Regions from separate parts of the Shinella sp. BE166 genome, predicted to be linked through region 2. Evidence: predicted binding sites of a transcription regulator. Region 2 holds the regulator's gene; the other holds the start of a gene.
The links. The regulator HrcA, encoded in region 2, represses chaperone genes, less so after heat shock. The targets are predictions, from matches to a motif close to GTTAGCACTCNCNNNNNGNGAGTGCTAAC.

Region 1: a site for HrcA is predicted at 6,443-6,471, ahead of groES (co-chaperone GroES). Genes of this name have one in related genera too.

What each region holds. Positions count from the first base shown of each region.
Region 1 is NZ_JBPEHL010000014.1:137,612-152,901, reverse strand. It holds gene J2Y63_RS27190 (GNAT family N-acetyltransferase) at 1-451, opposite strand, end outside; gene J2Y63_RS27185 (hypothetical protein) at 456-1,070, opposite strand; gene ileS (isoleucine--tRNA ligase) at 1,243-4,134, opposite strand; gene J2Y63_RS27175 (bifunctional riboflavin kinase/FAD synthetase) at 4,368-5,348, opposite strand; gene J2Y63_RS27170 (TIGR01459 family HAD-type hydrolase) at 5,363-6,211, opposite strand; gene groES (co-chaperone GroES) at 6,530-6,826, shown strand; gene groL (chaperonin GroEL) at 6,883-8,523, shown strand; gene J2Y63_RS27155 (hypothetical protein) at 9,141-9,587, shown strand; gene J2Y63_RS27150 (bifunctional diguanylate cyclase/phosphodiesterase) at 9,594-12,392, opposite strand; gene J2Y63_RS27145 (NAD(P)/FAD-dependent oxidoreductase) at 12,580-13,797, opposite strand; gene J2Y63_RS27140 (glutathione binding-like protein) at 13,889-14,596, opposite strand; gene J2Y63_RS27135 (VOC family protein) at 14,692-15,060, shown strand; gene hisG (ATP phosphoribosyltransferase) at 15,064-15,290, opposite strand, start outside.
Region 2 is NZ_JBPEHL010000005.1:194,819-210,108, reverse strand. It holds gene J2Y63_RS15040 (enoyl-CoA hydratase) at 1-88, shown strand, start outside; gene rpsT (30S ribosomal protein S20) at 280-546, shown strand; gene dnaA (chromosomal replication initiator protein DnaA) at 1,524-2,972, shown strand; gene J2Y63_RS15025 (GNAT family N-acetyltransferase) at 3,070-3,570, shown strand; gene gcvA (transcriptional regulator GcvA) at 3,580-4,473, opposite strand; gene J2Y63_RS15015 (DMT family transporter) at 4,611-5,552, shown strand; gene hemW (radical SAM family heme chaperone HemW) at 5,655-6,848, opposite strand; gene rdgB (RdgB/HAM1 family non-canonical purine NTP pyrophosphatase) at 6,855-7,499, opposite strand; gene J2Y63_RS15000 (VOC family protein) at 7,507-7,923, opposite strand; gene rph (ribonuclease PH) at 7,937-8,653, opposite strand; gene hrcA (heat-inducible transcriptional repressor HrcA) at 8,811-9,887, shown strand; gene grpE (nucleotide exchange factor GrpE) at 9,977-10,600, shown strand; gene ptsN (PTS IIA-like nitrogen regulatory protein PtsN) at 10,676-11,140, opposite strand; gene hpf (ribosome hibernation-promoting factor, HPF/YfiA family) at 11,215-11,790, opposite strand; gene rpoN (RNA polymerase factor sigma-54) at 12,040-13,599, opposite strand; gene lptB (LPS export ABC transporter ATP-binding protein) at 13,709-14,506, opposite strand; gene J2Y63_RS14960 (LptA/OstA family protein) at 14,533-15,096, opposite strand; gene lptC (LPS export ABC transporter periplasmic protein LptC) at 15,104-15,290, opposite strand, start outside.

The DNA of each region.
Region 1 (15,290 bases), on a different contig from region 2:
TCAGCCGGTAGCGGACCCATTCCGACTGCGGCTCGGCGCCGATCGCGTCATAGACGCGGATGGCCGGGGTGTTCCAGTCGAGCACGCTCCATTCGAAACGGCCGCAGCCTTCCTCGATCGCGGTACGTGCGAGGTGGCGCAGCAGCATCTTTCCGACGCCGGCGCCGCGGTGATCGGGCGTCACATAGAGATCTTCGAGATAGAGACCGTTCTTCGCCTGCCAGGTGGAATAGGACAGGAACCAGACGGCGGAACCCGCTGGCTCGCCCGCCTCCGTCTCGCAAATCACCGCGCGGGTGACGGAGCCTTCGCCGAACAGCGAGGAGGCAATCGTCTCCTCGGTCGCCGCAACCTCGTGCAGCGCCTTTTCATAATCGGCAAGTTCGCGGATGAAACGCAGGATGGTGCCGGCGTCGCTGACCGACGCCGGACGAATTCTGTAAGTCGTCATCGGCTTAGAAGGGCCACCAGGCGGAACCGCTCTGCTTGGCCGCCTTCGCTTCCTTCTTGCGGCGGCGCTCCTTGGTGCGCTCCGGCTCGCCGAGATCGGCCGAAGCCTCTTCCGGAAGGCGGCGATAATCGACCGGCGGATCGCTCAGGTAACGGCGCTTGTCGGAATAGGCGCCCATCTGCAGCCGGCGCGCATCGCGATAGGCAGCGGTCTGTTCAGCGGCGGAAAGCTTGCGGTTCGTCGTGCTCTGCGCGGCGAGCGGCGAGCGGTAGTTCCCGTCGTCGCTGTTGGCCGCAGCCTCGGTGCGCAGACGCTCGCGCATCTCCTCGGGGCTTTCGATCCACTCGGGATTGTCCTTGCTGGAGACGGACTGCTGCGGCGTGGTCAGGGCGACCTCGTCCTTCGGCACCACGAGGCCACCGCGCGGCTGGTAGCGGATGTTCTTCTTTTCCGCGTCGTCGGGCCGGAGCGTCACCGCGTTGCCGATATCATCCACCAGCTGCTCGCCGGCGGTCTTGCCGGTGCCGTAGGTCGGCCCCATGCAGCCGGTCAGCAGGAGGCTTCCACCGAGGAGGCCGATCAAGCCGGTACGCAGCCGAATATTTCGCGTCATTCCCATGAATACCCTTCCAGCAGAGCCGGCGCCCAAAGCCCGAACACGGCAATAGATCGCCGTGCCATGGCGGAAAAATCCGACCATTTTCAGGCAGCAATACCGGATGAAGACCGCAAGCGCAATTCATCCGGAATATTGACGGCCGGAAAGCCCCGGCCGTCAACAATGCTGTGCCTTATGCTGCGCGGCGAAAACCGATCTCGCGCAGCGCCGCCGCGTCGCGGGCTGAGACGTCCGGATAGTCCGGATCGGTGCCGACATCCGTGGTGATGCGCCAGGAGCGCGCGCACTTCCTGCCCTCGGCAAGCTGCGGCTCGACAGAGACCTTGGCGACGTCCTGAAGACGGAAGGCCGCGGCCGGGCCTTCGCCGGCAACCAGCGTGATGGCCGAGGTGATGCAGATTTCCGCAAAGTCCTGACCTTCGAGGGCTGCGAGCAGCTCCGGATCGTCGATGTGCACGACCGGGGCTGCCTCCAGCGAGGCGCCGATGCGCTTCTCGCGGCGTTCGATCTCCAGCGCGCCGATGACCACCGAACGCACGGCGCGGATCTTCTCCCACTTGGCTTCGAGCGCGTCGTTGCGCCATTCGGCCGGCACCACCGGGAACTGTTCCAGATGCACCGAAACGGCATCCGGCTTCAACGACAGCCACGCTTCCTCCGTGGTGAAGGGCAGCATGGGGGCGAGCCAGGTGACGAGGCACTCGAACAGCTTGCGGATGACCGCAAGCGAGGCGCGGCGCTTCAGCGAGGACGGGGCGTCGCAGTAGAGCGCATCCTTGCGGACGTCGAAGTAGAAGGCCGAGAGCTCGACATTCGAGAAGTCGATGAGCGAACGGGCGATCTTCTTGAAGTCGAAGGCGTCGTAGCCTTCGCGCACGACGGCGTCGAGCTCTGAGAGCCGGTGCAGCATGAGCTTTTCGAGCTCCGGCATGTCGGCATAGGCGATCTCCTCGCCCGTGTCGTGCGCCAGCGTGCCCAGCATCCAGCGCACGGTGTTGCGCAGCTTCCGGTAAGCGTCGATGTTGGTCTGGATGATCGTCTTGCCGAGGCGCTGGTCTTCCCAGTAGTCGGTCGTCATCACCCAGAGGCGCAGGATATCGGCGCCCGATTCCTTCATCACATCCTGCGGCGAGACGACGTTGCCCTTGGACTTCGACATCTTCTCGCCCTTCTCGTCCATGGTGAAACCATGGGTGATGACGGCGTTGTAGGGCGCACGGCCACGGGTCGCCGCCGATTCCAGCAGCGAGGAATGGAACCAGCCGCGATGCTGGTCGGAACCTTCCAGATAGACGTCCGCCGGCCATTTCAGGTCGGGACGGTCTTCCAGCGTGAAGGTGTGCGTCGAGCCCGAGTCGAACCAGACGTCGAGGATGTCCATAACCTGCACCCACTTGGCCGGGTCGTGGTCATTGCCGAGGAAACGCTCTTTGGCGCCTTCGGCAAACCACGCGTCGGCACCTTCCTGCTCGAAGGCTTCGAGGATGCGGGCATTGACGGCCTCGTCGATCAGCACTTCGCCCTTCTCGTCGGCGAAGACGGCGATCGGGACGCCCCAGGCGCGCTGACGCGACAGCACCCAGTCCGGACGGCCTTCGATCATCGCACGCAGGCGGTTCTGGCCGGCGGCGGGCACGAAACGCGTGTCGTCGATGGCGTTCAGCGAACGCGAGCGCAGCGTGGTGCCGTCGCCCAGTTCCTTGTCCATGTAGACGAACCATTGCGGCGTGTTGCGGAAGATGACCGGCTTCTTGGAACGCCAGGAATGCGGATAGGAGTGCTTGATGCGGCCGCGGGCAAACAGGTTGCTGGCGGCGATCAGCGCCTTGATGACGCGCTCGTTGGCGTCGCCCTTCTTGCCGTTGTCGTCCATGACGCGGGCGCCGTCGAAACCGGGGGCGTCGGCGGTGTAGAAGCCGGCATCGTCCACGGTGAACGGGATCTTCGACGAGATGCCGCGCGCCTCAAGGGCACGAGCCGCTGCCGTCCAGGCGTCAAAGTCCTCGCGGCCGTGGCCGGGTGCGGTGTGCACGAAACCGGTGCCGGCATCGTCGGTGACGTGATCGCCATCGAGCAGCGGCACCTTGAAGTCATAGCCGAGGGCGGCCAGCGGATGGGCGCAGACGACCGCCTCCAGTTCTTCCGGCGCGATGTCGCGGAGGAACTTGAAGGTGAGCTTTGCCTTGGCCGCCGATTCATCGGCAAGACGCGTGGCGAAGATCAGCTTTTCGCCCGGCTGCGGGCCGAAATCGTTCTGCGCGCTTTCCACCTCGTAGAGACCGTAGGGATAGCGCGACGAGAAGGCGATGCCGCGGTTGCCGGGGATCGTCCAGGGCGTGGTGGTCCAAATGACGACGGAATTGCCGAGCAGGTCGGCCGGACCTTCAGTCACCGGGAACTTCACCCAGATCGCATCGCTCTCGACATCGGCATATTCGACTTCGGCTTCGGCCAGCGCCGTGCGCTCGACGACCGACCACATGACGGGCTTGGAGCCGCGGTAGAGCTGGCCGCTCTTGGCGATCTTCAGGAGTTCGCCGGCGATGCGGGCTTCCGCGTGGAAGTTCATCGTCGTGTAGGGGTTGTCGAAGTCGCCCTCGATGCCGAGGCGCTTGAACTCTTCCGCCTGGATCTTGATCCAGCCGGCAGCGAAGTCGCGGCATTCCTGGCGGAATTCGTTGACCGGAACCTCGTCCTTGTTCTTGCCCTTCTCGCGGTACTTTTCCTCGATCTTCCATTCGATCGGAAGGCCGTGGCAGTCCCAGCCGGGCACGTAGTTCGAGTCATAGCCGCGCATCTGGAAGGAGCGGGTGATGACGTCCTTGAGGATCTTGTTCAGCGCGTGGCCGATATGGATGTTGCCGTTGGCATAGGGGGGGCCATCGTGCAGCACGAATTTCTCGCGGCCGGCGGCGGAGGCGCGCAGCTTTTTGTAGAGACCCATCTTCTGCCAGCGGGCCACCGTTTCCGGCTCCTTCGTCGGCAGGCCGGCGCGCATCGGAAAATCCGTCTGCGGCAGGTAGAGGGTGGGCGAATAATCGACTTTTTCGGGCGTATCGGTCATGGATGTGGCTATCGTCTTTTTTTCGCGCGCGTTTGCGCATGCGGGGATATTGTCAGGCTCCGACGGCGGGGCGCTTTTCGAAAACGCCCAAAATCCCGGACCTTCCGGCCTCGCTCAGAGCGCGCGGAAGGCCGGGCCACTAATTCGCAGATCGATGGTCAGCCGGTTGAGCATCATGCGCGCGGTATTACGGCCTTTTCGCCATTTTGAAAAGACGCCAGAGTCGTTTGTTCCTAGAAACAGATGCGCCGGTCGATCGGCCCCAGCGGCGTGACGCCGGAAAGCAGCGCGCGCGCCTCCTCCTCGTCGCGCTTCATCTGGATGACGAGCGGGTCGAGGCCGTCGAATTTCAGCTCGTCGCGCAGGTGGCCGAAGAAGGAGACGGCGGAGACTTCGCCGTAGAGATCGCCGGAGAAATCGAACAGGAAGGTTTCGAGCAGCGGCACACCATTCGACGTGACCGTCGGGCGGCGGCCGTAGCTGGCGACGCCGTCGTGCAGGCTTCCGTCGGGGCGGCGGAAGCGCACGGCGTAGATGCCGTTGCGCAGTTCCACTTCCGGGGGAAGCTGCATGTTGGCGGTCGGGTAGCCGAGCGTGCGGCCGAGCTTCTTGCCGCCGATGACCTCCGCCTCGACCGTGTAGCGGTAGCCGAGCTGACCGGCCGCTTCCACGACCGCACCCTCGCCAAGCAGGGCACGGGTGAAGCTCGACGAGATGACCGAGGCGTTCTCGTCGCGGAAGGCATCGACCAGCGTCACACCGAAGCCGTTGTCCTGGCCGGCGGCCATCAGGAAGGCCGGGCCGCCCTCCCTGCCCTTGCCGAAATGGAAATCGAAGCCGGTGACGACTTCGGAGGCGTGCAGCCAGTCGATGAGCACCGAGCGGATGAAATCATGCGCCGACATTTCGGAAAAGCCGCGATCGAACGGATATTCGATGACCGCGGAAAAACCCATGCCCTCCAGGATGCGCGCCTTCAGCGGCGCCGGCGTCAGGCGGAAGACCGGGCGCTCGGGGCGGAAGACGGTGCGGGGATGCGGCTCGAAGGTCAGCACGAGGGCCGGGATGCCGCGGTCGCTCGCGAGGTCGAGCGCGCGTTGCAGCACGGCCTGGTGGCCGCGGTGCACGCCGTCGAAATTGCCGATGGCGATGACGCCGCCGCGCAGGTGTTCCGGCAGCGGCTCTCTGGTTTCGTTCCTGTGAAATACCGTCATGACGACCGTCTCCGTCACTGCAGCCGGGGCATCCACCATTTGGGGTGGGAACCTTCGCGCGTCAGGAAAGCCGCGAGCTTCGCCTCGTCGGTGCGGCCCGCTTCGACATATTCCTGCGCATGGATGCCGCCGGAAATATAGAGCACATCGAGGCCGAAGGCTTCCGCGCCGCGCACGTCCGTCGGCATGCCGTCGCCGACCGCGATCACGCGCGACAGGTCGAAGTCGCCGCGGACGTCCTTCGCCTCGGCGATCGATTTCTCGTAGATCGGCCGGTGCGGCTTGCCGGCGATCAGGCTGGTGCAGCCGAGCTCCTCGTAGAATTTCGCCAGCGCCCCGGCACATTGGATGAGCCGGTGGCCGCGCTCGACGACGAGGTCCGGATTGGCACAGATGAAGGGCAGCTTTTTCGCGGCGAGCCTTTCCAGCTCCTCGCGATAGTCCTCGACGGTCTCCGTCTCGTCGCTGCGCAGGCCCGCGCAGACCACGATGCCGGCCTCGTCAAGGCCAACGGTCTCGACGCCGAGGCCGTCGAGCAGCGGCAGGTCCTTTTCGGCGCCGATGAAATAGACCTTCTTCGGGCCTTCGGCGATCAGCGCGCGGGTGACGTCGCCGGAGGTGACGATGCGATCATAGGAATCGTCGGCGACGCCGAGGCCGCGGATCTGCACCTTGACGCCCGGATGCGGGCGCGGCGAATTGGTGATGAGCACGACGGTGAGGCCGGCGGCGCGGGCGTCCGCGAGCGCTTCCGAGGCGTAAGAGAAAGCTTCGACGCCATTGTGCAGGACGCCCCAGACGTCGCAAAGCACCACGTCATATTGCGAAGCGATGTCGCGGAAGGATTGGATGCGTTCAGCCATCAGGTAGTCCTGTTCGAAATCGAGCCCGGCTGACATTGCAAAGCGAGGCCAAGAAAACAAGCCTCTCCACACAATTTTGCCCCATCAACAGGCAAACTGCCGGAAATTCATGGCCCTGACTTGATGGCGTGCGATTTCACTCCCATCTGCCGGCTGCGGTAACCATCCGGGGCAAAATAATTTCCAGGCGTCGTCCTTGACTCGAAAAGCGCCGGCGCCTATCTCCGGGCCGCTAGCACTCCTAACCAGTGAGTGCTAACATCCATCCATCGGGTCCATACCGGGATCCGCAATGTCATTCGATCGAGGGATAAGACAATGGCAAGCACCACCTTCCGCCCGCTTCACGATCGCGTCGTCGTACGTCGCGTCGAATCCGAAGCCAAGACCAAGGGCGGCATCATCATTCCGGACACCGCCAAGGAAAAGCCGCAGGAAGGCGAAATCGTCGCCGTCGGTTCCGGCGCCCGTGACGATTCCGGCAAGGTCGTTCCGCTGGACGTCAAGGCTGGCGACCGCGTTCTGTTCGGCAAGTGGTCGGGCACCGAAGTCAAGCTCGACGGCGAAGACCTTCTGATCATGAAGGAAGCCGACATCATGGGCATCATCGGCTGATCTAGCCGTTCATCCCCTTCCGAAATTCGCTGATACCTCTTTCAGGAGTTCACACAATGGCAGCCAAAGAAGTCAAGTTCGGCCGCACCGCGCGCGAAAAGATGCTGCGCGGCGTCGACATTCTCGCAGACGCAGTCAAGGTAACGCTCGGCCCGAAGGGTCGTAACGTTGTTATCGACAAGTCCTTCGGCGCACCGCGCATCACCAAGGACGGCGTTTCCGTCGCCAAGGAAATCGAACTGGAAGACAAGTTCGAGAACATGGGCGCCCAACTCGTTCGCGAAGTCGCTTCCAAGACCAACGACATCGCCGGCGACGGCACGACGACGGCAACCGTTCTTGCCCAGGCCATCGTTCGCGAAGGCAACAAGGCTGTTGCAGCCGGCATGAACCCGATGGACCTGAAGCGCGGCATCGATCTCGCCGTTGCTGAAGTCGTCAAGGATCTCCAGGCCAAGGCCAAGAAGATCAACACCTCGGAAGAAGTCGCCCAGGTCGGCACGATCTCCGCAAACGGCGACAAGCAGGTCGGTCTCGACATTGCCGAAGCCATGCAGAAGGTTGGCAACGAAGGCGTCATCACGGTTGAAGAAGCCAAGACCGCCGAAACCGAACTCGAAGTCGTCGAAGGCATGCAGTTCGACCGCGGCTACCTGTCGCCCTACTTCGTGACCAACCCGGAAAAGATGGTCGCCGACCTCGAAGACGCTTTCATTCTCCTGCACGAGAAGAAGCTTTCGAACCTCCAGGCGATGCTCCCGGTTCTCGAAGCCGTCGTCCAGACCGGCAAGCCGCTCGTCATCATCGCTGAAGACGTCGAAGGCGAAGCCCTCGCAACGCTCGTCGTCAACAAGCTGCGTGGTGGCCTCAAGATCGCTGCCGTCAAGGCTCCGGGCTTCGGCGACCGCCGCAAGGCCATGCTCGAAGACATCGCCATCCTGTCGGGCGGCACCGTGATCTCGGAAGACCTCGGCATCAAGCTCGAAAACGTCACGCTCGACATGCTCGGCCGTGCGAAGAAGGTCTCGATCACCAAGGAAAACACGACGATCGTCGACGGTGCCGGCCAGAAGTCGGAAATCGAAGGCCGCGTCGCGCAGATCAAGGCCCAGATCGAAGAAACCACCTCCGACTACGACCGCGAGAAGCTGCAGGAACGTCTTGCCAAGCTCGCTGGTGGCGTTGCCGTGATCCGCGTCGGCGGCTCGACGGAAGTCGAAGTGAAGGAAAAGAAGGACCGCATCGACGACGCCCTCAACGCGACGCGCGCTGCCGTTCAGGAAGGCATCGTACCGGGCGGCGGCGTTGCCCTGCTGCGCTCCTCCGTCAAGATCACCTCCAAGGGTGAAAACGACGACCAGGAAGCCGGCATCAACATCGTTCGCAAGGCGCTGCAGTCCCTCGTTCGCCAGATCGCGGAAAACGCTGGTGACGAAGCTTCGATCGTTGTCGGCAAGATCCTCGACAAGAACGAAGACAACTACGGCTACAACGCCCAGACCGGCGAATATGGCGACCTGATCGCACTCGGCATCGTCGACCCGGTCAAGGTTGTCCGCACGGCTCTGCAGAACGCAGCTTCGGTTGCCTCGCTGCTGATCACGACGGAAGCCATGATCGCCGAACTGCCGAAGAAGGATGCACCGGGCGGTATGCCTGGCGGCATGGGCGGCATGGGCGGCATGGACATGATGTGATAGGCGCAAGCCTATCGCAGCGTGACCATCAAGCTTCGCCCATGCACTAAAGTTGGTTCAGCGCGTCAAGCGCGCTGAACTGGCGGCATGGACATGATGTAAGACCCTTCGGGTCCTACATCTGAGCCAACCGGTTCAGTTCGGAAAGGGCGGTCTTCGGGCCGCCCTTTTTGTTTTTCCGGCAAAGCGGCGCATTTCAAAGAGGTTCACCGGACTGCATCGTTTCCGTGAAAAGAATTTTTCCGTTTGTACAATAATTCTCAAAAAGCCGTTGCTGGCATCAAAAAACCAATTATAAAGACGCCCCAAGTGAACTGTAAGATTCACCCGGGGTACAGGTGCTGGTTTTGGACAGGAACATGTCGATAAACCGCGCAGCCAGTTCTCCCTGAAATATATTGATAGAACCGCCGGAAGACTTGAAAGAAGGGTCAGCGGCGGTTTTCACGCGTACGTCGGATCCGATACGCATAGCAGGATCCGGACGAAGTTCAGTACATGGGAAAGTGGTTCGGCGGACTTCGAGGGTTGTCGCCGGCGCTCTCTTTTAACGTGTCGCGTGCCCGAAACGGGGCGTGACATGTCGGCCAAATTCGAGCAACTGCCTGAGGTCGTAGGTGTTCAAGATAATCAAGACTGATCTCTCGTCGCCCTTTCTTCCGGGCTCGATGGGGTTCGACGAGACGGACAACGAACTGCTGACGCAATATTGCGTGACGGAGCGCTGGACCGGCGATCTTTCCAACGGCCTCTTCACGCTTGGCGACAAGGCGATGCAGGCGCATGGCCTGCCGCAGCGCGCCTGCGGGCTGTTGAACCTCATCCGCTGCTACGAGCCGCTCGACCGCGCGCGCGTGCTCGAACTCTTCGAGCAGGCGGCCTCCTCATCCTCGTCCTTCTGCTTCTCAACGACCATTCACCTCGACGGCGCGCCGCGCCAGCCGGTGTTCTGCGTTGGGGAATCGACGGGCCTGGAGGAGAAATACGCCGGCACGATCATCGGCGTCTTCATCTTCCCCCGCTTCCAGATCGACCTCGCCGGCCGCCGCTTCAAGCGGCAATAGGCCGCTTCAGGCGGCCTTGCTGGCCTCGACGCTGGTACGGATGCTTTCCACCGGCATCGGGCGACCCAGGAAATAGCCCTGCGCCTCGTCGCAACCCTCGTCGAGCAGGATGGCAAGCTGGTTGCTCGTCTCCACGCCCTCCGCCAGGACCGGCACGCGCAGCGTCTGGCCGAGCGCCAGGATGGCGCGGATGATGGCCTTGGCCTCCGGGCTTGCCTCCACCTCGCTCATGAAGCTGCGGTCAAGCTTGATCTTGTCGAAGGGGAAGGCGCGCAGCGTTTCCAGCGACGAATAGCCGGTGCCGAAATCGTCGATGGCGATGGTGACGCCGAAGGCCTTGATGCGGCGCAGCGTCTGGAGCGCCCGCTCCTTGTCGGCGATGATGGTCGATTCGGTGATTTCGAGCTCCAGCCGGCGGGGGTTGAGGCCCGTTTCCAGGAGCACCCGGTGCACGAGGTCCGCGACATCGGCATTTCCAAGCTGGATCGGCGACAGGTTGACGGCGATCTTGTGGTCGTTGTTCCATGTTGCAGCCTCGCGGCATGCCTCGCGCAGAACCCATTCACCGATCGGCAGGATGGCGCCGCACTCCTCGGCAATCGGGATGAAATCGCCCGGAGGGATCTTGCCGCGCAGCGGATGGTGCCAGCGCAGCAGCACCTCGTAGCCGATCGTCTCGCCGGAGGTAACAGCTTTCTGGACCTGGTAGTGCAGTTGCAGTTCTTTGCGCTCCACGGCCTGCCAGAGGTCGTTGGCGATGAGGCGGCGGCTGCGGGCGGCCTCGTCCATCGAGACCTCGTAGAAGCAGACCGTCTGGGTCAGCGCATCCTTGGCGCGGTACATGGCAAGGTCGGCATTGTTGATGAGCGCTTCGACCGTGTCGGCATCCTGCGGGTAGATCGCGACGCCAAGGCTGGCGCCCGGCTTGATATCGTAGCCGTCGATGCGGATCTCTGCGTTAAGGCAGTTCTCCAGACGCTGGATGAAGTCGGTGAGGTCAGCCACGTCCGAAAAACGCTTGGCGGCGGCGAATTCGTCCCCGCCGAAGCGGGCGACCGTCTCGTCGGCCTCCAGGCAGGCCTGCATGCGCTTCGACAGCGTGGTGAGCACTTCGTCGCCCGCCGCGTGGCCGCGCGTGTCGTTGATTTCCTTGAACTTGTCGAGGTCGATGCCGATTGCTGCGACCTTGCCGCCGGAGAGGCGGGCGGCATCGAGGTCGGCTTCGAGACGGTTGTTGAAGCTCGCACGGTTCGGCAGGCCGGTCAGTCCATCGTGGCGGGCGAGGAAGGAGATCTGCTCCTCGGAGCGCAGGCGCTCGGAAATGTCCTCATAGGTCGCAACCCAGGCGCCGTCAGGCAGCGTGCGGTAGCGTAGTTGCACCGAGGTGCCGTTCGGTAGCTTCTCGACCATCGCGCCGCCGTCGTTCGCGAGAATCGCAGCGCGGCGACGCGCATAGACGTCCCGTGCCTTCGCCTGGCGCACATCCGGATCGGCAAACAGGTGGGTGACGCCCTGGTCGACGATCTCGCGCAGCGTCATGCCGGGCTGGATGCGGCCTTCCGGGAAGCCGAAGATCTCGCTGTAGCGCTTGTTGGCGATGAGCAGGCGTTCGTCCTTGTCGAACAGGCAGAGGCCCTGCGACATGTTTTCGAGCGCGAGGTCGAGGTTCTTCGTCACGGCAGCGAGCCGGTCGGCGTCGGCCTTTTCCTTCGTGACGTCCTTGGTAATCTTGGCGTAGCCGACGAGTACGCCGCCGGCATCGTAAATCGGATCGATGACGACATTCGCCCAGAAGCGGCCGCCGTCCTTCTTGTAGCGCCAGCCCTCGCTCTCGTATTTGCCTTCCGCGCGCGCAAGCGCCAGCGCGCGCTCGGGCAGGCCGGCCGCGCGGTCCTCCTCGCTGTAGAAATGCGAGAAGTGCTGACCGACGATCTCATGGGCCTTGTAGCCCTTGCTGCGCTCGGCGCCCGCGTTCCAGTTGGCGACCCGGCCTTCCGGGTCGAGCATGTAGATGGCGTAATCCTTGACGCCCTGCACGAGCATGGCGAACTGGCGTGTGCTCTCGCTGGCGGCAAGCTCCGACTGCCTGGCGAAGACGGCGGCCGTCAGCCCTGCGAAGAGCAACGAGAAGGCGACGACGGCAATCAGCGGCACCATCAGGCTGGTGGAGATCAGCGTGTCGTCGCTGACCGGCATCAGGCCCGGCTCGATCATCACGGCCGCCATTGCGGTGAAATGGAGCGAGACGACGCCGAGCGCCATCAGCACGGTGGCAAGGGCGCGACCCCGTGCGCCAAGCTGCGGGCGCATGCAGACGTCGAGCGCCAGCATGCCGAAGAGACCGGCGCAGACGACGGAGGCCGCTACATAGACACTGTCCCAGACGATGCGGCCCGGAAGCTCAAGCGCCGACATGCCGATATAGTGCATGGAGGTGATGCCCGCGCCGAGCAGCAGGCCGCCCGCCACGACCGCGCTGCGACCGGGAATGTAGCTTGCGAGCGCCAGCCCGATCGTCGTGACGACGATCGCGACGGCCAGCGACAGCAGCGTCGGCTCCATGTCGAAGCCCATGGCGACGCCGGGATCGTAGGCCAGCATGGCGATGAAGTGGGTGGCCCAGATGCCGAAGCCGCTCGATGTGCCGGCGGCACCGAGCCAGAGGCCGCGCGCCTTCCCGTCGGAGACCTGTGCCCTTTGCGTCAGCGAGACCGCGACATAGCAGGACAGGAAGCATATGAACGCCGCCAGCAGCACGAGGCGGAGGTCGTGCTCGACGGCAATGCAGGTCAGGATACGAAGCATGAAGGGGCACCGGAGTGGGAGCGAAGTGGCCCCACTCAGCCGGAGAACCCTAAAAAATCAGTGAATTCAGAAAGCTTAACGCCGAACCGCTATATTTCGCATCAGTTCATACTTAACAAAGATCAAAACAGTACAACTGTTTCATTCAGCGACGAAAATGCAGCTCAACCTTCGGGCTATACACCTTTCAGAGCGTCAGGGCCTTGAGGTCCGTCGCTGGGTCCTCCAGTGCTTCCCGCGCGGGCGTGCGGCCCATCTCGATCAGCTTCTTGCCGACCACATAGGCCTTCGCATCGTTGACCGCGTCCACCGCGATCAGCCGGCCTTCGCGGAAATACCAGACGGAGACGCTGCCTTCGCGCTGTCCGGGGCGCACGAACGTATCGTCGAAGCCCATGCAGAAGCCGGCGATCTGCAATTTCACGTCATACTGGTCGGACCAGAACCAGGGTTTCGGCTCATAGGGCGCATCGCCGCCGGCGATGACGGCAGCCGCCGCTTCCGCCTGGTCGACGGCATTCTGCACGGATTCCAGCCGCACGCGATTACCCTCGAAGGGCAGAACGGCACAGTCGCCCATGGCGAAGATCGCGGGATCGGACGTGCGGGCATGGGCATCGACAACGATGCCGTTAGTGACCTCGAGGCCCGCATCGCGCGCGAGCCCATCATTCGCCGCCACGCCGATGCCGGCGATCACCATGTCGACCGGCAGCACGAAGCCGTCGGAGAGTTCCGCGCCGGTGACGCGGCCATTCTCTCCCAAGAGGCGCACGAGGCCGGTCTTTTCGCGCACGTCAACGCCGCGCGCATTGTGGATGGCCTTGAGGATGGTGGCAGTGGCGGGCGAAGCGACGCGGGCGAGAATGCGGTCGGCCATTTCGATGACGGTGACGTGCAGCCCCCTGCCCCGCGCGACGGCCGCGGCCTCCAGGCCGATATAACCGCCGCCGACGACGAGCGCACGGCGGCCTTCCTGCATTTCGACGCCGAGGCGGTCGGCATCGCGGTAGTCGCGCACCGTGAACACGCCGTCGAGGTCGCCGCCGATCTCGGCCGGCAGGCGGCGCGGCGTCGCACCGGTGGCGAGTGCCAGATAGGCATAGTGCAATGTCGAGCCGTCGCTGAGCGTCACGCTCTTGGCGGCGCGGTCGATGGCGGTGACCTCGGTCGACAGGCGGATGTCGACATTGTTGTCCGCATACCAGCTTTCCGGGCGGAACTTCAGGCGTTCGAGATCGGCCTCGCCGAGCAGGTATTTTTTCGAGAGCGGCGGTCGTTGGTAGGGGTGGCTCGCCTCGGCGGCGATGATCGTGATCGGCCGTTCGTCCTTCAATGCGCGCAATTTGGCAACGAGGGCAAATGCGGCCTGACCGCCACCCACAACAACCAGTCTTCCCGTCACGATGTTTCCCCGTCTTTGGTTTTACCGACAGGTAGCGCGCTCCGGCGGGCGGCGTCAACTCGTCGCCGCGCCGCCGGATTTTTCGTTTGCGTCAGGGTTTTGCTGGAATATCGAAGCCCTTCTGGGCCGCCGGGCGGGCCGAGGCGCGCTCGACCCAGTCCACGACGGACGGGAAGCTCGCATAGTCGAGCGCCTCGCGGCCGCCGTAGAAAATATCCGCGCCGCGCACCCACGGATAGGTCGTGATGTCGGCGATGGTGTATTCGTCGCCCATGATCCACGGACGATCCTTCAGCCGGTCTTCCAGCACCGAGAGCAGGCGCTTCGATTCGTCCCGATAGCGCTCCGTCGGATAAGAATTGTTGGCGACCTTGTCGGCGGCGAATTTGTAGAAATGGCCGAACTGGCCGAGCATAGGCCCGACGCCGCTCATCTGGAACATCACCCAGCTCAGCGTCTCGTAGCGCAACGCCGGATCGGCGGGGATGAGTTTTCCCGTCTTTTCCGCAAGGTAGACGAGGATGGCGCCCGATTCGAAAAGGCCGATCGGCTTGCCGCCGGGGCCGTTCGGATCGATGATCGCCGGGATGCGGCCGTTCGGGTTGAGCGAGATGAATTCCGGCGACTTCACGCCATCAGGCCCGAACTCGATGCGGTGCGGCTCATAGGCGAGGCCGAGTTCTTCCAGCGCGATCGACACCTTCACGCCATTCGGCGTCGGCAGCGAATAGAGCTGGATGATATCGGGGTTCTTGGCGGGCCACTTTTTGGTGATGGGGAAGGACGACAGATCTGCCATGGAGGACTCCTTGCGATGGGAGCTTTTAGATAGGACACTCAAACAGGGTTTGTGAGGGTCGGGCCGAAACATTTCAACGGGAAAACGGAGGGCGCATGACGATCTTTCAAGGCATCAATGTCGTTTCGGTTTCCGTGACCGACCTTGACGCGGCCCGCAACTTCTATCGCGATACGCTTGGGCTCGGAGAGCCAACCTTCGACCTGCCGGATGCCGGGTGGATCGAATTCTCGACCGGCGCTGCGAGCGGCAATCTTTCGCTTACTCTGGCTGAAGAGGGCTGGCAGCCCGGCTTCGGCACGACCATCGTCTTGAATGTCGCGGATTGCCGGGTGGCGGTGGAGGTCTTGCGGAGCCGAGGCGTACGGTGTGACGATGCGCAGGATTTTCCCGGCTTCGTCACCTTTGCAAGCTTCTACGATCCGTTCGGCAATCGGCTGCAAATGTGCAGCCCGGCGCCGTGACGCTCACAGCGCCTTGCGCACCGCCTCCATAATTTCCGTCACCACCGCATTGCCCTCGTGCTCCGGCTTGCGGGCGCGCACGAGGCAGGCTTCGGACTTCAGGATCACGCCATCCGAGAGGATCTTCAGGTGGTTGGCGTGGAGCGTCGAGCCGGTGGAGGTAATGTCGACGATGATATCGGCGGAGCCGGAAGCCGGCGCGCCTTCCGTGGCACCGAGGCTTTCGACGA
Region 2 (15,290 bases):
GTTCCACGCGCTCTTCGCAACGGAGGACCAGAAGGAGGGCATGGCGGCCTTCATGGAGAAGCGCAAGCCGGCGTTCAAGCACCGCTGATCGGGCGATCCGGCGTTTCTTGCAGAATCCGCGTTGACGTCTTCGCGGTTTCCAGCTATACGCCGCCCACAGTTTGGAAAGCCGAATTCTGAGGTTTTCCGATATTGCTCCCGAATTGCTTTGATGACAGGTCGCAGTGACCCGGCACGGCGAGGGCGGAGTTTGTGTCAGATTTCTGAAGAGAGGCATAGATGGCCAATACAACCTCGGCAAAGAAGGCGACCCGCAAGATCGCCGCGCGCACCGCAGTCAACAAGTCGCGCCGCTCGCGCGTCCGCAACTTCATCCGCAAGGTCGAGGAGGCAATCGCCTCCGGTGACCAGGTTCAGGCCGCCGCCGCCCTCAAGGCAGCCCAGCCGGAACTGATGCGCGCCGCGACCCGCGGGGTGCTCCATTCCAACACAGCATCCCGCAAGGTTTCGCGTCTGGCGAGCCGCGTAAAGACGATGTCGGCCTGATCGACCCGTCGAGCTATGCAATATTAGAAAAAGCCCGGTGCTTGCACCGGGCTTTTTCTTTGGTTTTTCGACCCTGCTATGGTTAATGTGCAAGGCTCGATCTTGTCAAAACAGTGACGAAAAAATTCCTTTAAATTCAGTTACTTGCGGGAGGTTGGGTGGTCTTACTCCCCCTTTCGTTGCGGGAGTTTGACAGCAATTTGAGTCAAGCGAATTTTTATTTTTTTCGTTTTCCAGCCCTTCCGAAAACAACCCGAAAACAAAGCCATTGATTCCTAACAGATTCTCCACGGGAAAGCTGATTCCGAGTCAGGAAGCCCTCTGCGAGTCAACGCCCGCCCCTTAATTTTGCGTAAAATTCGTGATTGATCTTGCTACCTGATCCTGCCTAAATGCTTTCCACAGGGGGCACGGAAACAAGCCTGAAAATGATCGCCGACAAGACTGTCTCACAAGGCAGCGGTGGTTGTTTGTTCCCTGTGACGGAGCGGCTCCGCTTCGTAAAATCATCAAACCGGCAACGCTTGCCCCAGGTGCCCCTGGCACTCTGGCAGTGAGTATTTGCGACTATTGATTGTGCCGGTTGCAGCTGTGAGGACGGCTGCCGATGAGGAGGGCATGCCCGCTGGACGCTCTACGAGGGGGCGCACGGCGAGGCCACAGACGGGAACGCGGGATCGGGTATGACACCGGATCGTGCCGACCTGAATTGTGTTTGGGAAACAGGATTGTGCCGGAGCAGGGGGCCGGTTCAATCGGGGCACCAGATCCCGGACCGGGCGATTGGCTCGGCACGGCCGGGAGATGGCAAACATGAAAGGCGCCGGCAGGAATGCCGACGTGGCGAATTGAGCATGAAAGGCGGCAAGATGCAGGTGAATACGGCCACCAGAACAGCTGGTGCATTCGCAAACGGGGAAAATGCACTAAAGGCGCTCCCACCAGAAGGGGTGCAGGCGGCGGGGGTTCCATCCGATATGAAGCAGGACGCGATTTTCGAACGGGTCAGTGCGCGCCTCAAAGCGCAGGTTGGTCCGGACGTCTTCGCGAGCTGGTTCGGCCGGTTGAAGATCCATTCCGTTTCCAAGAGCGTGGTGCGCCTTTCGGTGCCGACGACGTTCCTGAAGTCGTGGATCAACAATCGTTATCTCGATCTCATCACCAGCCTGTTCCAGCAGGAGGATGCCGAAATCCTCAAGGTGGAGATCCTGGTGCGCACCGCGACCCGTGGCGTTCGCCCGGGTTCCGTCGATGAGGCCATTGCCGTCGAGCCCGCGCCGCAGGTACAGTCGTCGCGCCGTCCGGCCGGTGGCCCGCAGCCTGTCGCCAGTGCGGCCGCTTCCGTTGCCGCCGCGGCCCAGCCGCGCCAGCATTCCGGTCCGCTCTTCGGCTCGCCGCTCGACCAGCGTTATACGTTCGATGCCTTCGTCGAGGGCACCTCGAACCGCGTCGCCCTTGCCGCAGCCCGCACGATCGCGGAAGCCGGCGCCGGTGCCGTGCGCTTCAACCCGCTCTTCGTGCATTCGAGCGTCGGCCTCGGCAAGACGCACCTTCTCCAGGCGATCGCGCTCGGCGCGCTGTCCAGCGCCCGCAATCCGCGCGTCGTCTACCTGACGGCCGAATATTTCATGTGGCGCTTCGCGACTGCCATCCGCGACAACGACGCGCTGTCGCTGAAGGAAACGCTGCGCAACATCGATCTCCTGATCATCGACGACATGCAGTTCCTGCAGGGCAATTCGATCCAGAACGAGTTCTGCCACCTGCTCAACATGCTGCTCGATTCCGCCAAGCAGGTCGTGGTGGCTGCCGACCGCGCGCCCTGGGAGTTGGAATCGCTCGATCCGCGGGTTCGCTCGCGTCTTCAGGGCGGCGTCGCCATCGAAATGGAAGCGCCGGATTACGAAATGCGCCTGGAAATCCTCAAGCGCCGCCTTGCGGCCGCCCAGCAGGAAGACCAGTCGCTCGATATTCCGGTCGAGATCCTCAGCCACGTCGCGCGCAACATCACGGCCAGCGGCCGCGAGCTGGAAGGCGCCTTCAACCAGCTGCTCTTCCGTCGCTCCTTCGAGCCGAACCTGACGATCGAGCGCGTCGACGAACTGCTCGGCCATCTTGTCGCCGCCGGCGAACCGCGCCGCGTGCGCATCGAGGACATCCAGCGCGTGGTGGCGAAACACTACAATGTCTCGCGCCAGGAACTGGTCTCGAACCGCCGCACGCGCGTCATCGTCAAGCCGCGCCAGATCGCCATGTATCTGTCCAAGACGCTGACGCCGCGCTCCTTCCCGGAGATCGGCCGCCGCTTCGGCGGTCGCGACCACACGACCGTGCTGCACGCCGTGCGCAAGATCGAGGAACTGATCTCGGGTGACACCAAGCTCAGCCACGAGATCGAGCTCCTGAAGCGCCTGATCAACGAATAGGGCGTTCTTCACGCCCCTTCGACATCTCTGAACGCTGTGCCGTCCTCCGGGTCGCGCACGGCGTTCTGCTTTTGGCAGAACGGATGAGACCGCCGGCATGGACCTGCTCGTCACCTATATGGAACTTTGCACGCCGCCAGCGGACCGGCCGGCGCTACCGGCCCCAGGCGCTAATCTGGAAGTCCGCGCAGAGCGCCTTTCGCTAGAGGACTATCTGTCGCTCTATCGCGCTATCGGCGATCCGTTGACCTGGGACCAGCGCCTGCGCATGCCGCAGGATGCCTTGGCGCAACTCCTGTCCGCCCCATCGACGATCATCTTCGTGCTGCGCGAGGAGGGGCAACCAGTCGGCCTCTGCGAATTCGACGCCGCCAACGAGCAGGACATCGAACTCGTGCATTTCGGCCTCTTTCCGGCGGCCTATGGCCGGCGGCTCGGCCCATTCCTGCTGGATACGGCGCTCAAGGCGGCGTGGCGGAAGGTGACGCGGCGTATCTGGCTGCACACCGATACGAACGACCATGCGAAGGCGCAGGCCACCTATGCGCGGGCGGGCTTCACGCCCTACCTGCAACAGATGGAAACCTTTCCGGATTGACGCCGCGCGTCAGCTTCCGCGCACGGCCCGTGCCTCGTCGGTCAGCCATTGGCGCAGCGCCGTGACGGCCGGCCGGTCGAGCGCGCCCGGCGGATAGACGATGTAATAGGCAAGCCCCGTCGACACGCCGCGCGAGAAGGGCGCGACCAGCCGCCGCTCCTGGATTTCCCGGGCCACCAGCGAAAGCCGCACCAGCGCCACCCCGTCGCCCGCCTTGGCCGCCTCGATCGCGCCATTGCTGTCGGTGAAGACGGGGCCGCGCATCGCGTCGATGCCGGTGACCCCCATCGCCTCCAGCCAGAGCCGCCAGTCCTGCCGGTGCACGTCGTGGATCAATATATGGTTGGCGAGATCGGCGGGCTCGTCGAGCGGCAGGGTTTCGCGCAGCGCAGGCGCGATGACGGGCACGAGGTTGTCGTCGAGCAGCCGTTCGCTGACGAGGCCCTCGTAACGGCCGAACCCGTGCCGGATCGCGATATCGACCCCGTCGCGCACGAAATCGACCAGGCGGTTCGAGGCGCTGATGCGGATGTCGAGACCGGGAAATCGTTCTTCGAAATGCGGCAGCCGCGGCACGAGCCATTGGGCGGCGAAGGTCGGCGTACAGCTGATCGAGAGCGTCGCCGGACGCGCGCGGGCGAGAAGCTCGTCAGTCGCCTCGCGCATCAGCCGGAAGGCCGAGCGCATCGCCTTGAAATAACCCTCACCATCCTCCGTCAGCGAAAGCCGCCGCGGCCGCCGCTCGAAGAGCTGCACGCCGAGCGCTTGTTCGAGGTCGCGGATCTGCAGGCTCACGGCGCCGGGCGTCACGTTGAGCTCGCCGGCGGCAAGCGTCACGCTCAGGTGGCGCGCTGCCGCCTCGAAGGCGCGCAGGCCGGACAGGGAGGGAAGACGGCCGCTCATGGTTTAGTTTTCCTCGCTGAATTGTCGAAATATGATCGTTTGTACCAAAGGGAAATAACCGGAATGATAGCGCAACTGCCGAGTTCTTGCACTCGGTCCCATCGTTCGGTTTAGAAAAAATCCCGTAGGAGGCCGCCATGGCTAGCCATCAAATGTCCGCCCGCGAATGGGCCTTGCTCATCGCCCTGTCGCTGCTCTGGGGCGGCTCGTTCCTGTTCAACGGCATCCTCGTGCGCGAACTGCCGACGCTCACCATCGTCGCGCTGCGCGTGGCGCTTGCGGCAATAGCGCTCTGGACGATCGTGCGGCTCTCCGGCCATGCCATTCCGAAGAGCCGTGAAGTCTGGCTCGCCTTTCTCGGCATGGGCGTGCTCAACAACATCATCCCTTTTTCGCTGATCGTCTGGGGCCAGACGCATATTGCGAGCGGCCTCGCCTCGATCCTCAACGCCACGACCCCGCTCTTCGCGGTGATCGCCGCCCATCTGCTGACGCAGGACGAGAAGATGACCGGTAGCCGGCTCATCGGCGTGCTGGTGGGTTTTGCGGGCGTGGCCCTGATGATCGGCCCCTCGGTGCTGTCCGATCTCGGCACGAACGTGCTGGCACAGCTCGCCGTGCTCGGCGGCGCCGTCTCCTATTCGATCGCCGGCATTTTCGGGCGCCGCTTCCGCCGGATGGGCCTGCCGCCGCTGCTGCCGGCCGCCGGGCAGGTCACCACCTCGGCGGCTCTGATGCTGCCGGTCGCCTTGATCGTCGACCGGCCATGGACGCTCGCCATGCCCTCGGCGGAAGCCTGGATGGCGCTGTTCGGCCTCGCCTTCCTCGCCACAGCACTCGCCTATGTCATCTTCTTCCGCATCCTCGCGACGGCGGGCGCCACGAACCTGATGCTCGTCACCTTCCTGATTCCGGTCAGCGCCATCCTGCTCGGCGCGCTGGTGCTGGGCGAGATGCTGGCGCCAAAACACTTTGCCGGCATGGCGCTGATCGCCGTCGGCCTTGCGGCGATCGACGGACGTCTCTTTCGGTTCTTCATGGAAAAGCGCCGGCCGCTCGGCTCGGATGCCGGAAGCTAGAGCGTTTCCGCTTCTCTTCGAATCGCGAAAACGCTCTAGCTCATTGTTTTTACGCAATTCCGGACGCAAAACCGCTGCGCACTTTTGCTGGAATTGCTCTGATCAGCAGGCGAGATCGGCAACGACGGCGTCGAGGATCAGCATGCCGGCCGGCGTACAGCGCAGCCGCGAATTGCCGAGCCGCTCGATGAAACCGTGTTCGATGAGGAACTGTTCGCGGTCCGGGTCCAGGTCGCGGCCGGAAAGGCTCTGCCAGCGGGCGAGGTCAACACCCTCCTTCAGGCGCAGGCCCATCAGCAGCAGCTCGTCCGACTGTGCCTCGCGCTCCAGCAATTCCTGGTCGACCATGCCGTGGCCCCCGGCCTCGACCAGGGACAGCCAGCCTTCCGGCTTGCGTTCCGTCGCGGTCGCGATCTTCGAACCGCTGGTCGTCAGGCGCCCATGCGCGCCGGGGCCAATGCCGACATAGTCGCCATAACGCCAGTAGGTGAGGTTATGGCGGCTTTCGGAGCCGGGGCGGGCATGGTTGGAGACCTCGTAGGCCGGCATGCCCTCGCGCTCGGTGATCTCCTGCGTCGCCTCGTAAAGCACGGCGGACTGTTCGCCGTCCGGCACGATAAGCTTGCCGGCCTTGTGCAGGCCGTAGAAGGGCGTGCCCTCCTCGATCGTGAGCTGGTAGAGCGAGAGATGGTCGACGGCGTAGGAGACCGCCTCCTTGAGCTCGCGGTCCCATTCCTCCACCGTCTGGTTCGGGCGGGCATAGATGAGGTCGAAAGACATGCGCGGGAAGATGTCGCGCGCCAGCCGGATCGCCTTCAGCGCATCGGCGACGTCATGCAGCCGGCCGAGGAATTTCAGATCCCGGTCGTTCAGCGCCTGCACGCCGAGCGAGACGCGGTTGACGCCGGCAGCCCGATAGCCGCGAAAACGTTCGGCCTCGACGCTCGACGGGTTGGCCTCCATGGTGATCTCGATGCCGTCAGGCACATGCCAGTGGCGGGCGATGCCGTTGAGGATCGCGTCGACCGTCTCGGGCGCCATCAGCGAGGGCGTGCCGCCGCCCATGAAGATGCTGGTGACCGTGCGTGAGCCGGTGAGGCGGCGCATCGTCGCCATTTCCGTGAGAAAAGCCTGCACGAAGCGCGGCTGGTCGACCGGCTGGTGGCGCACATGGCTGTTGAAGTCGCAATAGGGGCATTTGGCGGCACAGAACGGCCAGTGCACATAGATGCCGAAGCCGGGCTCGGCGAGGTCCGGCCCAAAGCTCTGCCTGATGTCGAGGGGCACCGCCGTCATCCCGCCTCAGGCCGTCAGGCAGGTTTCGACGAAGATCTTGAAGGCGCGGGCGCGGTGCGACAGCGCTGCCGCGTCACCCGGCTTCCAGCCATGTTTTTGCTCAGCGCTCATCTCGCCGAAGGTCGTCTCGTAACCCTCGGGCTGGAAGACCGGGTCATAACCGAAACCCTGCGTCCCGCGCGGTGGCCAGACGACCTGGCCTTCGACCTCGCCGCGGAAGAGTTCCGTATGGCCGTCCGGCCAGGCAAGGCAGAGCACGGAGACGAAACGCGCCGTGCGGTCCTTGGCTTCGCTCACGCCCTTTTCGGCCAGCGCCTTCTCCACCTTCTCCATGGCCATGGCGAAGTCGCGCGTGCCGTTCGCCGTCTCCGCCCAGTTCGCCGTGTAGACGCCTGGCGCGCCGTCGAGCGCATCGACCACGAGGCCGGAATCATCCGAAAGGGCGGGCAGGCCGGAGGCCTTGGCCGAGGCGAGGGCCTTGATTGTCGCGTTTTCCTCGAAGGTCGTGCCGGTCTCGTCCGGCTCCTCGAAGTTCAATTCGGCGGCCGACTTGGCGGAGAAGCCGAAGGGGCCGATCAGGTCCTCGATCTCGCGGATCTTTCCCGCATTGTGGCTGGCGACGACGATCGTCTTGGTGTCGAGCTTGCGCATAAGGGTCCTAAGCGATGTTCCAGAGGCCGGGCTCGGCACATTCGAGGCTGTTGCCGGCGGGGTCGCGGAAATAGATGGAGCGGGCGCCGTTCGGCCAACAGAAGTCCGCTTCGATGGTGATGCCGGCTTCTACGAGCTTTTCCACCCAGAAATCAAGCTCCGGCCCGGGAACGCGGAAGCAGACATGGCCAGGCCCCGTCGCCCCGTGCACCGGCACGGGAAAGGCATGGGCTGGTGGCGGCACGACGGTCTCCTGCGGATTGAAGATCAGCAGAACGCCGGGGCCGCAGCGGAAGAAGACGTGGCGGTTCGCCTGCCGCGTGATCTTTTCCAGCCCCAGCAGGCCGCCGTAAAAGGCTTCCGCCGCGTCGAGGTCGTCCGCGTAAAGCGCGGTTTCGAGTATCCCTTCGAGCGCGGCGGCCATGGGCAAACCTATCTCAGGCGATCGCCTGCTTCTGCATCTCGACCAGTTCGGCAATGCCGTTGCGGGCGAGCACCATCAGGGAGGAGAATTCCTCTTCCGTGAACGGCTTGCCCTCGGCGGTGCCCTGGATCTCGACGATGCCGCCGGAGCCGGTCATGACGAAGTTGGCATCCGTCTCAGCGGCGGAATCCTCGAGATAATCGAGGTCGATCACCGACTGAGCGGCGAAGATGCCGCAGGAGATCGCGGCGACATGGTCCTTCAGGACCTTCTCGACCTTGATCATGTTGCGCGCTTCCATCCACTTCAGGCAGTCGTGCAGCGCGATGAAGGCGCCGGTGATGGAGGCGGTGCGGGTGCCGCCGTCTGCCTGGATGACGTCGCAGTCGACGGTGATCTGGCGTTCGCCGAGCGCTTCGAGATCGACGATGGCGCGCAGCGACCGGCCGATGAGGCGCTGGATTTCCTGCGTGCGGCCGCCCTGCTTGCCGGCGGCGGCTTCGCGGCGCATGCGGTCGCCGGTGGCGCGCGGCAGCATGCCGTATTCGGCCGTCACCCAGCCCTTGCCGCTGTTGCGCAGCCACGGCGGCGTCTTGTCTTCCAGGCTGGCGGTGACGAGCACATGCGTGTCGCCGAACTTGACGAGACAGGAGCCTTCGGCATGTTTGGAGATGTTGCGCTCGAAGGAAACCTTGCGCATCTGATCGGTTTTTCTGCCGGACGGCCGCATTGCGAACTCCTCATTGAGATATGTGGGAAGTGCTTTAGACCAGTTCGTCAGGCGAGGGAATGCCGATGCCGCGACGCCAGGGAAAATCCGTTTTGCGCTTACCCGCGAAATCACTATATTCCAGTCGGATAACAGGGTTTGCAGCGAGAAGATGGTTTTGAATAGATCTCCGGGTCCTGAAAGTCAGGCGGCGCTCGACGAGCGTTCGGGTGAGATCTTCCGTCGCATCGTCGAAAGCTATCTGGAAAGCGGCGAGCCGCTCGGCTCGCGCAACCTGTCGCGCATCCTGCCGATGTCGCTCTCGCCCGCCTCCGTGCGCAATGTGATGAGCGACCTGGAAGAACTCGGCCTTATCTACTCGCCGCATATCAGCGCCGGGCGCCTGCCAACGCAGCTGGGTCTGCGCTTTTTCGTCGATGCCTTCATGCAGGTGGGCAATATTTCGGCGGAGGATCGCGCCTCGATCGAGCGCCATGTGCGCCCGCACGGCCAGAAACATTCGGCCGTCGAGACCCTGATGAATGAGGCGAGCCAGGCGCTGTCCGGCATGTCGCGCGGCGCGGGCCTCGTCATCACCACCAAGAACGACGCCGTGCTCAAGCATGTCGAGTTCATCCGGCTGGAGCCGACCAAGGCGCTCGTCGTGCTCGTCGGCGATCACGACCAGGTGGAAAACCGCATCATCGAGCTGCCGGCGGGCGTCACCGGCTCGCAGCTCACCGAGGCCGCCAATTTCCTCAACGCCCATCTCGCCGGCAACACGCTGGTCGAGGCGCGCGCGCAACTGGAGCGCCTGCGCGGCGAGATCAGCGTCGAGCTCGACAAGCTGTCGCAGGACCTCGTCGAGCGCGGGCTGATGGTCTGGTCCGGCGGTTTCGACGAGGGCAAGCCGACACGGCTCATCGTGCGCGGCCGGGCGAACCTGCTCGAAGGGCTTGCAGGCGCAGAAGATATCGATCGCCTGCGCATGCTCTTCGACGACCTGGAGCGCAAGGACGGTCTGATCGAGCTTCTCAACCTGGCCGAGACCGGCCCGGGCGTGCGCATCTTCATCGGCTCGGAAAACAAGCTCTTCTCGCTGTCCGGCTCCTCGCTCATCGTCGCGCCCTATCGCGACAGCGAGGAAAAGATCGTCGGCGCCGTCGGCGTCATCGGACCAACGCGGCTCAACTATTCCCGTATCGTGCCGATGGTGGACTATACGGCCCAGCTCATGTCGCGGCTTTCGCGCTGAACCCCGGCAATCCGGCCATCGGCCCTTGATTTTTCGGGCTCAAAGCTCGATATCGGGCGCAAACCTTAAAATACAATTCGGAGTACGTCATGACCGACGAGAACAAGAAACACGGACCTGACGAAGCGGTAGAAGACAACGTCACCGCAGAAGCGTCCGCCCTGGAAGAGCTGACCATCGAGGCCGATGCCCCGGCGGAGCCAGATCCGGTGGACGCGCTGCGCACGGAAAATGCCGACCTCAGGGACCGGTATCTCCGCCTCGCCGCCGAGATGGACAACCTGCGCCGCCGCACCGAGCGCGACGTGAAGGATGCAAAATCCTATTCCGTCGCCGGTTTTGCGCGTGACATGCTGGCCGTGTCCGACAACCTGCGCCGCGCGCTGGACGCCATTCCGGCCGATGCGCTGGAAAGCGGCGATGCCGGCTTCAAGGCGTTGGTGGAAGGCGTCGAGATGACCGAGCGCTCCATGCTCGCAGCCCTCGAACGCCACGGCGTGCGCAAGCTCGAACCGGTCGGCGAGAAGTTCGATCCGAACTTCCACCAGGCGATGTTCGAGGTGCCGAACCCGGAGATTGCCAACAACACGGTCGTGCAGGTCGTGCAGGCCGGTTTCGTCATCGGCGAGCGCGTGCTGCGCCCCGCCATGGTCGGCGTCTCCAAGGGCGGCCCCAAGGCGCCCGCAGGCGAGACCAGTGCCGCCCAGGCCTGATCGTTCCCTTTCGCAAAAAGAAAAACCGGCGGTCGCAAAACCGCCGGTTTTTTTATGCGAATTGATGAAGATCGTTCAGGCGGCGTTCGACGCCTGTTCCTCGCTCAGGCACGCGTAGATGGCGCTCTCGCTGTCGGAGGCGCGCAGCTTCGCCACCATCGCCGGGTCGCGCAGCACGCGGGCGATGCGCGACAGCGCCTTCAGATGGTCCGCACCGGCACCTTCCGGGGCCAGAAGCAGGAAGACGAGGTCGACCGGCTGGTCGTCCAACGCCTCGAAGTCCACAGGGGTCTCGAGCCTCGCGAAGAGGCCGGTGATCTGCGAAAGCTCCTTCAGCTTGCCGTGCGGGATGGCGATGCCATTGCCCACGCCGGTGGAGCCCAGTCGCTCGCGCTGAAGAATGACGTCGAAGATCTCGCGCTCCGGAATCCCGGTGATCTTTGCCGCTTTTGTCGCCAGTTCCTGAAGCAGCTGCTTCTTGGAATTGGCCTTCATCGCCGGAATAATCGCACTTTGCTGCAGCAAACCTGCCAATGCCATGCTTTTGTCCTCGTGAGGCGGGTGAAGGGGTTGAAGAAACGTGGTGCCGTTTTCCGGCACCACGCTCCCGTCACTCAGCCTTTGATATTGGCTGCATCGATCCAGCCAATATTTCCGTCGTTGCGTCGGTAGACGATATTGAGCTGCTCCGATCCGGCGCTGCGGAAGAGAAGAACCGGTTCGTCGGTCATGTCGAGCGCCATGACGGCGCTTGCGACGGACATCGTCCTCAGTTTCTTCGTGCTTTCCGCGACGATGGTCGGCGCGTAGTCCTCGGGAAGTTCATCCTCTTCGTCGGGGACCGAATCCATCACCGTGTAGGCCACTTCTGCAAAGGCATCGTGACCATTGCCGTTGTGGTGTGCCTTGAGTTTGCGCTTGTAGCGGCGCAGGCGTTTCTCGATCCGTTCGGAAGCCGATTGGAAGGCCACCAGGGGATCGTTTGCTTCGCCATTCGCCTGCAAGGCCATTCCCGTATCAAGGTGGATCTTGCAGTCGGCGCTATACCGCGATCCCGCTTTCTCTACGGTGACCTGGCTCGAATATCCTCCGTCGAAATATTTGGTTACGGCCTCTCCGACCTGGTCTTCAATGCGTTGACGGAAAGTTTCGCCGATTTCCATATGTTTACCGGATACACGCACACTCATGGAGGTTTCCTCTCGTTCGTGATTTGCGCGCAACAGTCTATTCCAACCTTACCCACGTTCCAAGCGTTTCACGCAGGCGATGCAATTTGCCTCGCATACGGCAGAAAAGTGGGGATATATCTGGAATTCCGGCCTTCTTCTCTTCAGAATTGGGCCGCGCATTAGCCCGTTCCAGCTGCGAAGTCAATTGGCGGATTCAGGCATTCTTAACTTCTCATGTCCTGAAACGCCGGTTCTCCCGGCTTTGTTTCAGGAGGCGGCCGCTTTCGCATGCGCCCGTTTTTCGCGCCGGCGCTGCACGGAGGAGGGGATGTTCATCGCCTCGCGATATTTCGCGACCGTGCGGCGGGCGAGATCGACGCCGCCCTTGCGCAGCACGTCGACGATGTCGTCGTCCGACAGCACGGCATCCGGCTGCTCCTGGGCAATCATCGTGCGGATGCGGTGGCGCACGCTCTCGGCCGAATGCGAATCGCCGCCCTCGGCCGAGCCGATCGACACGGTGAAGAAATATTTGAGCTCGAACAGGCCGCGCGGCGTCAGCATGAACTTGTTCGAGGTGACGCGGCTCACCGTCGATTCGTGCATCTTGATCGCCTCGGCGATCGTCTTCAGGTTCAACGGCCGCAGGTGGTCGACGCCGTGCATCAGGAAGGCGTCCTGCTGGCGCACGATCTCGGTCGCCACCTTCATGATGGTGCGGGCGCGCTGGTCGAGGCTGCGCGTCAGCCAGTTGGCCGTCTGCAGGCATTCGTTGAGGAAACCCTGGTCCTCGCTGTCGCGGCTCGTGCGGCTGGAGACGGCGGCGTAGTATTCCCGGTTGACGAGCACGCGCGGCAGGGTGTCGGCATTGAGTTCGACATGCCAGGTGCCGTCAGGTGCTGCGCGCACGACGATATCCGGCACCACGGCCTCCGAAGCGCTCGTCTCGTAGCGCGTGCCGGGCTTCGGGTCGAGCTTGCGGATCTCCGCTAGCATGTCGAGCAGGTCTTCCTCGTTGACGCCGCACAGCTTCTTCAGCGTCGCGAAATCGCGCCGGGCGAGAAGTTCGAGATTGTCGATGAGCGTCGCCATGGCCGGATCGAAGCGGTCGCGGGCGCGCAGCTGGATGGCGAGGCATTCGCTGAGCGAGCGGGCGAAGACGCCGGGCGGATCGAGCTCCTGGAGCCTGTAGAGCACACGGTCGACCTCGGCCACTGGCTTGCCGAGCCTGAGCGCCGTCTCGGCGGTGCTGCCTTGCAGGTAGCCGGCTTCGTCGAGCTGGTCGACGAGATGCTGGGCGACCAGCCGGTCGATCGGATCGGCAAGCAGGAAGGGGATCTGCGCGCCAAGAACGTCGCGCAGCGTCTCGCGGCCCGCCACGAAGTCGTCGAGGTCATAACCTTCGCCGCCCTCGCTGCCGGGCATGGATTTCCACTGGCCGAGCAGTTCCGGCGCATCGGCCGCGCGCGGCCCGGCATCGTCGGGAAACATGTTGTCGAGGCCGGCGTCGCTCGTGTCGGATGCGCTTCCGGCACTCGCCGTCGCCGAATCGTAGAGGTCGGGCTGAAAGCCCTCCTCGCCGCCCACATCTTCGGCACGCGTTCGGTCCTCGTTGGGCAAGGAATAGGCATCGGCGCCGCGCTCGTCGTCGCGTGCGCCCTCGTCGCCGGAAACCACTTCGAGCAGCGGATTTTTCTCCAGCTCCTGCTCGATGAACTGGTTCAGCTCCAGATGCGTCATCTGCAACAGCTGGATCGACTGCATCAGCTGCGGTGTCATCACCAGCGACTGGCTTTGGCGCAGGAAAAGGCTGGCTGCGAGTGCCATGCGGACGCTCTACTCCCCGGGAAACCCGTCCAGGACGGGTGCAAATTCCAACTGGCCCAAAAATTGCTTTTTTGAGGAGTTTGGTCAAGCGCCAGCCGCGCTTTATGCGTCAGAGGCTGAAATTGTCGCCGAGATAGAGGCGGCGTACATCCGGATTGGCGACGATATCGTTCGCCCGGCCATGCGTGAGCACTTCGCCGGCATGGATGATATAGGCCCGGTCGATGAGGCCGAGCGTCTCGCGCACATTGTGGTCGGTGATGAGAACGCCGATGCCGCGCGAGGTGAGATGGCGCACCAGCGCCTGGATGTCGGCGACCGAGATGGGATCGACGCCGGCAAAGGGTTCGTCGAGCAGCATGAAGGTCGGGTCGGTGGCGAGCGCGCGGGCGATTTCCAGGCGGCGGCGTTCACCGCCGGACAGCGAGATGGCCGGCGCTTTTCTCAGATGCGAGATCGAGAATTCGGCAAGCAGGCTGTCGAGCTTCTTCTCGCGCTGCGCCTTGTCCTTGTCGTGCACTTCGAGCACCGCGCGGATGTTCTCCTCGACCGTTAGCCCGCGAAAGATCGAGGCTTCCTGCGGCAGGTAGCCGACGCCGAGCCGGGCGCGGCGATACATCGGCATGGTCGTGACGTCGTTGCCGTTGATCTCGATCGAGCCTTCATCGACCGGTACGAGGCCGGTGATCATGTAGAAACAGGTCGTCTTGCCCGCACCGTTCGGGCCGAGCAGGCCGACAGCCTCGCCGCGGCGCACGACGAGCGACACGCCGTTGACGACGCGCCGGTCGCGATAGGTCTTGGTCAACCCGCGGGCAATGAGGGTCCCTTCGTAGCGCGAAAGATCGGCGGTACGCTGGGGCTCCTGCGCAGCCTTCTTGGGACGGCGCGTCAGGCGGTTGAGCAAAGAGGAAGACACCTGGGAACGCTATCTCAATTCGTGGTCTTGCGCGACTTCGGGTCGAGCTGGATCATGACGCGGCCGCCGCAGGCATCGAGCTTGGCCTCGCCGGTGCGCATGGTGACGAGCAGCTGGCAGCCGACGAAGACGTTCTTGCCTTCCGACAGCACGACCTTCTCGCCCTTCAGCAGAAGCGTCTCGTTGACGAGATTGAACGTGCCGGTATCGGCGGTCGCTTCCTGCGTGCCGGACTTGAGATAGACCTTTTCCGAAACGTCGATCTTCTCGATATCCGCATCGCCGCTCGCCACGGAACCCTGTCCGCCGGCGGCGTAGTAGACGATCATCTTGCCCGCCTGAAGCGTCGTCGTGCCCTGCACGACCTTCACATTGCCGGAAAATTCGGCCTTGTTCTCCTGGTCGCGGATCTCAAGCTTGTCGCTCTGGATCTGGATCGGCTGGTCGTTCGATAGCTGCATGCCCTTCATGCGGCTCGACGTCTGCTGGGCGCCCGCGGGAACCGAGATCAGCGTGAGGCTTGTGGCAAGAACGAAGATGCTGGCGGCCCGGAGCGGGGCGGAGAGAGTGGCGAACATGGCGCTCTTACTTTTCTCGGTTGCGGATGGCGGCAGGATCGACGTCGACGACGACCTTGCCCTCGAAGACGACGATCCGGCCTTTATCCGTCATTCTCAGCGACTGCGCAACAATGGATGCTTCGCGCGAGCGGATGGAAACCGGCTCCTGCGTCGACATGTTGCCGCCGTCGATATCGAGATGGGCGGAGCGG